Regions from separate parts of the Carnobacterium funditum DSM 5970 genome, predicted to be linked through region 1. Evidence: a T-box and tRNA genes for the amino acid it is inferred to sense, from the RefSeq annotation. Region 1 holds a T-box; the other regions hold tRNA genes.
What was found. The T-box of region 1 lies ahead of argS (arginine--tRNA ligase). A T-box ahead of a tRNA ligase gene usually reads a tRNA of that ligase, here a tRNA-Arg.

Region 1 (3,290 bases):
TCTGATTGCCACCTAATTCTTCTATAAAGGTTTTCAAATGTTCTGAAGTAGCTGAATTTGTTACAATTGTCGTTCCTGGATTCTCATCTATAAGAATAGCAGATATAACAGCTATCAAGTTGTTCCTATTTAATGGAACACCCTCATGGTCGACTAATGCAGATCTGTCTACATCGGTATCAAAAATAATTCCTAAATCAGCCTGATGCTTTAAAACTGCTTTTTGAATGCTAGTCATGGCTTCCTTGTTGTCTGGATTAGGGATATGATTTGGAAATGTCCCGTCTGGATCTAAAAATTGACTACCTGAGATAGTTGCACCTAATTTTTCTAAAACTTCAGTTGCAAAAAAACCTCCAGCTCCGTTACCTGCATCTACAATAATGTGTCTACCAGCTAACGGTTTTTCATGGCTTTTAACATCATTTATCCCTCGTTTGATTTTTTCTCTCAAATCGGCTGCGTAGACTTTTAGTAAATTAGCCTTTTTTACAGTTCCCTTACTTTCTGCATCAGTTAGTTTTTTCACATCAGCGTTTTTTAAAATAAACTCAATATCTTCATGTTCTGCTCCGCCATCTTTTGTAAATATTTTTAAGCCATTGTATTCGTAAGGTAAATGACTCGCAGTAATCATAACTGCTGCATCACAATTAAAATCTTTGTATTGTGTTGACATGAACATGGCTGGCGTTGTAGCTAGGCCGACATCAACAACATCAATTCCTAGTTTGATTAACGTATTCATTGCGATTTTTTGAATTCTATTAGCAGACAGTCGACTATCATAGCCTATCGCAACTTTTATACTATTCGTTTGGTAATTTAATTTTTTAATGTCTTTTAGCCATACTAATAAACCATAGCTGATTTGTTCAATTCGTTCATCGGTTAACGTTTGTTCATTATTTTTTGTTTGAATAGCAATTCCTCTAATATCAGATCCATTTTGTAAGTTTGTTAAATTAAATTCAGATAGTGTTGCCATGATGAACCTCCCTTTATACATTTATCCATTTGTGTAAATAATCATACATCTTAACTGCATCTTCTCCATTTTTCGAAATAATCAAACAGGTATCATTACCAGCAATTGTTCCTACTTTTTCAGGAAAATCAATAGCATCCATTAAAGCTCCGATAACATGAGCATTACCTGGAATAGTCATCAAGATGGTCAGAAATTCAACACGCGTTAATTTAATCACAACCTCACTTAGAGATGATTGTAGTTTTTCTTCAGTAGACATTTTATTATTTTGGAAAAGAGCATACTTAACGTTTCCACTGGAAGTCGTCGTTTTCACTAAATGCATTTCTTTGATATCACGTGAAATCGTTGCTTGTGTTGCTTCTACTCCCTCTTCTTTTAAGTAGTGCAATAGCTCTTCTTGTGTACCCACATCATAGTTATTAATGATTTGCTTTATAGCTAGTTGTCTATTAGGTTTTTTCATACTGCAAGACCTCCTCATAATTAAACGATTTAATGATATTATACCAAAAAAAGGATGAATACGCTTAGATTTATTGAATTATCTATAAAAGAAATGAATAAAAATTCTTTTTTAAAATCAATGGAATTAATGTAAATACTTTGCTATAATTAATTAACCAGAAAAAAATATTGATTCGATGATAAAGAGAGTATTGATTTAGGTTGTTCACAGCGAATTGGGATAGTGTGAGCCAATGACAAACAAATCAAGAACCGCACTTTTGAGAAAATAATTTGAAACTAGTAGAATTATTCGGTTTTGTTTGCCGTTATCTAAAAACAAGTGGTTTTGTCCTTTAGATAAAACAACAAGAGTGGTACCGCGGGCTCAACCTCGTCTCTTTTTTGATTTATTTGTAAATCAAATCAGGGCTTTTTTTGTATTCTGGAGCTTCAATTAATAGATAGATAAAGTAGCTATAAATAGGAGGAATAAAAAATGAATTATAAATTACTCGTTGCCACTGCTCTACATGAACAAATTGGTGAAACACTTACTGTTGATAAAATTTTTAACTTACTTGAAAAACCTAAAACAGCTGAACATGGTGATGTAGCTTTCCCAACATTTATATTAGCAAAAGTCTTTAAAAAAGCTCCTCAGCAAATTGCTGCAGATTTGGGTGGAAAAATCTCTTCATCCATTATCGAAAAAACGGAAGTCGTTGGACCTTATTTAAATTTTTTCTTGGATAAAAAAACAGTTAGTGCTGCTGTATTAGCAGATGTTTTAACACAAGGAGAACATTATGGTGACTTAGCCATTGGTGAAAACCGGAATGTTCCGATTGATATGTCTTCGCCTAATATTGCAAAACCTATTTCAATGGGACATTTACGCTCAACGGTTATCGGAAATGCTTTGGCTAATATTTACAGCAAAGTTGGTTACCAGCCAATTAAAATTAACCACTTAGGCGACTGGGGAACTCAATTTGGGAAACTAATTGTTGCTTATAAATTATGGGGAAATGCAGACGCTATTGATGCTGAGCCAATTACTGAATTATTGCGACTTTATGTTAAATTCCATGCAGTAGCTGAGGAACAAACAGAATTAAATGAAGATGCTCGTGTATGGTTCAAAAAATTAGAAGATGGCAATGAAGAAGCCGTTTCCCTTTGGGAATGGTTCCGTGAAGAATCATTAAAAGAATTCAACCATATTTATGATTTGTTGGATATCCAATTTGACGCTATCAGTGGCGAAGCTTTCTATAACGATAAAATGGACGAAGTTGTCGAATTGCTCGAAGAAAAGAATTTATTAAAAATCAATCAAAAAGCTAGTATTGTTGATTTAGATAAATACAACTTAAACCCTGCATTAATCAAAAAATCTGATGGTGCCACTCTTTACATCACTCGTGACTTGGCAGCAGCCTTTTACCGTAAACGGAATTATGACTTTGCACAAAGTTTGTATGTCGTTGGAAATGAACAAAGCAATCACTTCAAGCAATTGAATGCTGTGTTAAAAGAAATGGATCTTAGCTGGGCAGATGATATGCAACATATTGCCTTTGGTTTAATAACTCAAGGTGGGAAAAAATTATCTACACGTCAAGGTAAAATCGTGTTACTTGAAGAAGTTTTAAATGAAGCTATTAACTTAGCTCATAAACAAATTGCAGAAAAAAATCCTGATTTACCAAATAAAGACGAAGTCGCTAGCCAAGTTGGAATCGGCTCTGTTATCTTCCATGATCTTAAAAATGATCGCTTAAATAACTTTGACTTTGTATTAGAAGAAGTTGTTCGTTTTGAAGGCGAAACTGGTCCGTATGTTCAA
Region 2 (3,290 bases), 650 kb from region 1:
TAGTGATACAGTTCTTCGAGGATTTCTTATTAGTATAAGGAAGACAATATTAAGCTTCAAAACGCTTTCGTTTGAGAGAAGTCGGGATTGAAAGAGATTCACGGTATTTAGCAACGGTTCTACGAGATATTTCAATACCATCTTCTGTCAGCAACGAAGCCAATTTTTGATCTGATAATGGTTTTTGTTTGTTTTCAGAATCAATAAATTGAGCTAATTTCTTTTTAACTTCATTTGTAGAGACCAAATCAGGCTGTTCTGAATCAGACTTGTCCGTAGGCCTAGTATTCAAAGCATTAGTAAAAAAGTGTTTTAATTCAAAAATACCAAAAGCCGTTTCTAAATACTTGTCATTAATAGAGCGACTAACGGTTGACTCGTGTATCTCAAGTTCTGTCGCAATATCTTTTAAGGTTAACGGTTGGATGGGACGCTCTGGGAGAATGAAAAAGCCTTTTTGTTTTTTTACAATAGCTGTTCCTACACGCAAGATAGTATCACCTCTTTGTGTAAGACTGCGTTGGAGCCATTCATATTCAGCTTGTTTCTCTTTGATGAAATGAGTAACATCTTTATCTTTCACTTGCATCATATCTTCATAATAAGAGGATTGAAATGAAATAACAGGCAACCCAGATTTTACAGAAATGACTTTTAACTCTTTTGACGCTATTTCTACAAATAAATCAGGTTTAAGAAATTGGTCCTTCTCTCCGTTAAACAATGCACCTGGATAGGGGGTTAGAGTTTGAATGAAATCTGAAATTAGCTGAATGTCATTTAATGAGATATCCAGCTTTCTGGTGATGTCTTTCCATTTACGATTTGTGAAAAAATCGAACTCTTCTTCTAAAATTATATAAGCCATATTTGGAGCATTTTCATTACGCTCTGTTTGAAGCATCAAACATTCTTGCAGATTTCTAGCACCAACACCTGCTGGTTCTAACTGTTGAAGTAAAACTAACGCATCAATGATTTCAAGAGGCTGAGCCTGCGTTAACTTTTCAGCATCCTTTAATGCAATGGTTAGGTAACCATTGGTATCCAAATATTCACTAAGCCATATCACCAAATCTCTTAAACGAGTTTCACGCATAGTTAAGTGGATTTGCTCAGAAATGTATTCAAACAAAGACACATACGTATCGGGAATCTGATTCATATAATTGGTTTCATCGTCATCCTTATTATAAGTCGTAGTCGGAAAATTCTCGATTAGCCTCTCTTGAGGCACACTAACTTCTATTAAGGGGTTTCCTAATGCTTTTTGATTTAAGAAAGCTAGCAAATCTTCTTGATTGTATTGCAGCATTTGAATAGATTGTTGGAGTTGTTGTGTCATTGCCATTTTTTGAACTTGATTTTGTTTTTGAGTAAATGATTGTTCAAAATTCATATAGCAGCCTCCTTTTTTAAAATGATAGATACCCCATTATTGTAACATAAAGGACTAGCGTGTTTTATATATAATGGCGAGTCTTAAAAAAGGGAATGCATAATTAAAAACCTTGTTTTTTAACGAGATATCAGCTAAGATAAAGTAGTTGATAATTTTAAAGTAGTCTCCTTGGTGTAATGGATATCACGTAAGATTCCGGTTCTTGAGATGGGGGTTCGATTCCCTCAGGAGACATCTAGTAAGACCTTTAAATGTTGAGTTTACAGTATTTTTAAAAATGTATCGCACAATTATCGCAAAAAATAAAAAGAACACCGATTGTCGAGGGTTTCATATCTTCCAAGACAATTGGTGGTTTTGTTTATTCTGCAGAAAGTGGATTTCTTCTTTCCAGTTTTCTAGTTTAACAGAAGCCTAAAAACTATAAATACCTAAAGTGATAATACATAAGAAGAACCGTTTAATCCAATGACCCAATAACCCAACTGTTGAACCGACAAATGTCAGTCTTTTTTCCGCTATAACGGTATGATTAATTTTTCAACTAGATACCAGACACAATGTCCAAGGATAACAAATTCCTAAAGTTAGCACAGTGACAGCGGGTCTTAGAAGGGTCCATCTGAGAAAATTAAACAGTCCTCCACCAAAAAAGGATTGGCGTTTTTTAAAATTAAACCTACAATTTTATTTTGTCTAGTAGCTATATTAAATACTGCAATCATATGATTGATATGACATAATAGGTATTGAAATAACGATAGGAATAGATAAAAAAATGAAAACGTAATGAAAATAAAAAGAGAAATGATTTTTTGCACAAAAAATCTTAGGCAATACAATTCTATTATTTGACCTTTATTGACCAATAGAGTAAGATACAAAATAGCAAGACTGAAAGAAGTTTATGTTACAATATAAAAGGATACCATTTTAAGGAGGAAACAAGTTATGAATTTAGTGCCTACAGTAATAGAACAATCATCAAGAGGTGAGCGTGCATACGATATCTACTCTCGCCTATTAAAAGACCGTATCATTATGTTAAGTGGAGAAATAAATGATGATGTAGCCAACTCCGTTATAGCTCAATTGCTATTCTTGGATGCGCAAGATCCTGAAAAAGATATTTACATCTATATTAATTCCCCAGGAGGAAGTGTAACAGCTGGATTTGCTATTTATGATACAATGAACTTTATCAAAGCAGATGTTCAAACAATCGCAATGGGAATGGCAGCTTCAATGGGAAGCTTCTTATTAACAGCTGGAACTAAAGGCAAACGTTATGCTTTACCAAATGCAGAAGTAATGATTCACCAACCACTTGGTGGAGCACAGGGACAAGCAACTGAAATTGAAATTGCTGCACGCCATATCTTGAAAACACGTGCCCGTTTAAATAAAATTTTGTCTGAACGCACTGGACAACCAATTGAAGTGATTGAACGCGATACGGATCGTGATAACTACATGACTGCTGAAGATTCTAAAGCCTACGGACTAATTGATGAAATTATGGAAAGTAGTTCAGAATTAAAAGAGTGAAAATAATAAAAAAGATGAGGTTAGTACAATCCTCATCTTTTTTATTTACTGCTACTATAAGCCTGAAAGCCTGAATAGGTCATGTTTTTATAGAAAACCACTAAAAATTTATTTCTTCAATAATGATAAAAGCAGCCCTGTAAAAAAGCTATGAATAATTGAGGATAAGAAGGATTAATTTTAAAAGTGCAATCAAAAAAGCAACAATTTTTTCGAATTTTCTTTATACTATTAAGTACTGAAGAGCAAAGGGGATTTTATAATGGATATTAGTAAAATAAAAGCAAGTGAAGTAGATACCGTTTACGGATTAAAAATTGGGGATCCCAAAGCACCTGTA
Region 3 (3,290 bases), 490 kb from region 1:
TTTGAGAAGAAATTGGCTGGCAAAGATATTCCGTTAGAAGTGATTAACATGCAAGATTATGGCATGATGAACGGCGAAAATGTATTGGATCAAGCCTTAAAATTAATCAAATAAACTTAAAAGAACAAGTAGTGGAAGGAAGTTATCATTTGGAAGACCAAGGGAATATACAAGTAATTATGGGGCTTATTATTAATGGCGGAAATGCTAAAAGCGATGCCATGGAAGCCATTCATGCCGCTAAAAAAGACGACTTTGAATTAGCAGATCAAAAATTAAAAGATTCCGATAAGGCACTTATTGAAGCGCATCACTCACAAACAGCTATGCTAACATCAGAAGCATCAGGCGAAAAAATGGATATCAGTCTATTGCTTGTTCATGGACAAGACCACTTGATGAATGCCATCACATTCCGTGACATGGCAGCAGAAGTAGTAGATGTATACAAAAAAATGGCTGGCGTAACGGTCGGTTAAAAAGTAAATAAAGATAGAACCCTTTAAAAGTTAACGTTAACTTTTGAAGGGTTTTTTATGAAATAAATATTAGAATAAAATGAAATAAGAAGGCAAACAATTGACTAAGTAAGCGTTTTCCAGCACAATAGAGTAAGAGGTTAACTAAACAGGTGAGGATGAGCATCATGCTTAAAAATGGTTTGTTTATTATGGTAGTAGGATTTATTGCTCTTATTCTTGGATTAACCAACACAGATAGTTACCAACCGATTACTTTAGTTATTGGCATTATTTTGACGACTATTGGATTTATTTTGTACAACCGCGCAGAACACAAAGAAGAATGAGTTGGAAAACTAGAAACCTTTTTGCTTTAGAATAAGCGAATGGGTTTTTTTCGTTTGGTTCGCTAGTGATTGCTTTTTCTTCACTACTACTAAAAATTGCAGACAAAAATAAGATGATTACTAACCAAAACCACCATTTTTTATAAAAAGCTTTCTTAATTTTGCCTTTTACTTCTTTACCGTTTCAATTGTCTATTCTTTTATAAAAATCGACGAGTTAATGATCTTTTTTATCCAACTTGTCCAAAACAAAACTAAAATGAATAACTGGATGTCAAATGACAGTCAACTGGTCGAATTCAAGTCAAAAATGGATAAGTAGACAATCATTTAGCTTTATCTTGTCCATTTAGTCCGAGAATACATATAGAAAATGATTCGCCAAACAATAAAAACTCCTACAATTAAATGCGGGAGTTTAAGTACAAAGTCTGATTAATAGGTATGATCCTAGAGAGGTTCGAACTCCCGACCTAACGTTTAGGAAACGTTTGCTCTATCCAGCTGAGCTATAGGATCGATTCAATACGCTATTTATCTTCTCACGCTTCCAGGTATTTGTCTAGTACTATTTAAAAACAAAGAAGACTCAGAGGATTAAACCCTCTGAGTCTTCTTTATATGATATAGGAATAAAAAGAGTTTAGCACTTTATTTCGGATACTCTATTAGGCCCAGTCACCATTACGGAAAATAGGAACAGTGCTGCCATCAGCACGGATGCCATCGACATCCATTTTATTTGAACCAATCATAAAGTCCACATGAACATTAGAACGGTTCAAGCCAGCTTCTTTTAACTCGTCTTCAGACATGTCAGTTCCGCCAACTAAATTAAAGGCATAAGCGGACCCTAATGCTAAGTGGTTAGAAGCATTTTCGTCAAATAACGTGTTGAAGAAAGTGATGCCTGATTGAGAAATAGGGGAAGGATCGGGTACTAAAGCTACTTCACCTAAACGAGCAGCGCCTTCATCCGTTTGGATTAACTGTTTTAAGACATCTTCGCCTTCTCCAGCAGTAACGTCAACAACTTTACCGTCTTTGAAAGTGAATGCCATATCCATAAGAGTATTTCCAGCATAGCTTAAAGGTTTTGTACTTCTGACCACACCATCGACACGATTAGCGTCAGGAGCAGTGAAGACCTCTTCTGTAGGCATGTTAGCCATGAAACGCTCGCCACGAGTATTATCACTACCGGCACCTTCCCAACGGTGGTTAGCAGGTAAACCGACTGTTAAATCTGTTCCAGGAGCAAGATAGTGTAAAGCAGTAAATTGTTCTTTGTTTAACTCCTCTGCTTTGTCATTTAATGTGACATCTTTTTTCTCCCATGTTGCAATAGGATCAGCATCGTAAACATGAACGGCTTTAAAAATAGCGTCCCATAATGCATCTACTTGTTCACTGGATGTTTCTAGATTAGGAAAGACTTTCGCTGCCCATTTTTCACTAGCAGCTGCAGCAACAACCCAGCTAACTTTGTTGGATTGCGTCGCTTTGCGTTGTTCGCTTAACGCTTTACCATTAGCAGATTGGAAAGCAGCGATTTTTTTACTATCTAGACCAGCTAAAGCATCAGGATCAGAAGAAACTAAGCTGATACGACTAGCGCCTTTAGCAATCATCGCTAAAGATTCGTCAATTTTATATTGTGGAATATCGGTTAAGATTTCTTCTGGTGTGTGTGCCATGTGCTCGCGGTTTACCACATCATCAGCCCATTTTACGACCACTTCATCTGCACCTAAAGCATAGGCTTTTTTAGTGATTAAACGTGCCAATGGAGCTTGGTCAACAGCAGCTTGAAGAACAACCGTATGTCCTTTTTGAACATTGATCCCTGTTCTAACAATAGCTTCAGCGTATTTAGTTAAATGTTCATCAAAATTAGTTAATACCATATAATTATTTCCTCCTATGATGTTTCTTTTCACTTGTTTTAAACAAGTGGACCTGATAATCATAGCATAAGAAGCGTTTTGAAACAATTTCCTGATTCTTAAAAAATAAAAAAAATCCTGAATCAGTTAGAGCTCTTCTCAAAACCTACTACCTGTTTATTGTGATACGGGATAAGACATACCCTTGGCTGGTTCATAGTCATTCTAAAATGGGCCAGTCGGAAATAACGGTCTTGGAACTTTTAATCAAATCGGTGTTCTACCAAAAAAGAAAGAGTACAAACGCATTAATAAGGGTTTGTACTCTAAAATGCTATTTATTTAATAGAGATAAAAATACTATGAATAATCAGTATACCAAAACAGAAAAGGACAGCAGACGGTTATAATATAAATGATTGTAGTTTTAAGTAGTGCTTATGCCGTTATAGTTTGACGAGTCCAGTAAATAAAAATGAAAAATAAGGAGGGATTTTAGAATAGATTCGTTCTAATCAAGGTAATCTACGTGTGTTGTTAGCACGCCGACTGAGAGCCCAATAAAGATAAAAAGAAGTGATGGAAAAAATTTTTAT

Region 2: it has a tRNA-Arg gene. The T-box ahead of argS (arginine--tRNA ligase) is inferred to sense a tRNA for this amino acid. The anticodon was not compared.
Region 3: it has a tRNA-Arg gene. The T-box ahead of argS (arginine--tRNA ligase) is inferred to sense a tRNA for this amino acid. The anticodon was not compared.

What each region holds. Positions count from the first base shown of each region.
Region 1 covers NZ_JQLL01000001.1:600,543-603,832, forward strand. Annotated here, with positions in the region: gene BR44_RS02650 (phosphohexomutase domain-containing protein) at 1-988, opposite strand, end outside; gene argR (arginine repressor) at 1,002-1,457, opposite strand; T-box leader at 1,627-1,843, shown strand; gene argS (arginine--tRNA ligase) at 1,938-3,290, shown strand, end outside.
Region 2 covers NZ_JQLL01000001.1:1,253,145-1,256,434, reverse strand. Annotated here, with positions in the region: gene rpoN (RNA polymerase factor sigma-54) at 50-1,399, opposite strand; tRNA gene BR44_RS05775 (tRNA-Arg) at 1,565-1,636, shown strand; gene clpP (ATP-dependent Clp endopeptidase proteolytic subunit ClpP) at 2,354-2,950, shown strand; gene BR44_RS05765 (DsbA family protein) at 3,213-3,290, shown strand, end outside.
Region 3 covers NZ_JQLL01000001.1:109,100-112,389, forward strand. Annotated here, with positions in the region: gene BR44_RS00470 (PTS sugar transporter subunit IIB) at 1-114, shown strand, start outside; gene BR44_RS00475 (PTS lactose/cellobiose transporter subunit IIA) at 180-479, shown strand; gene BR44_RS11620 (hypothetical protein) at 647-808, shown strand; tRNA gene BR44_RS00480 (tRNA-Arg) at 1,254-1,327, opposite strand; gene BR44_RS00485 (aminopeptidase) at 1,477-2,715, opposite strand.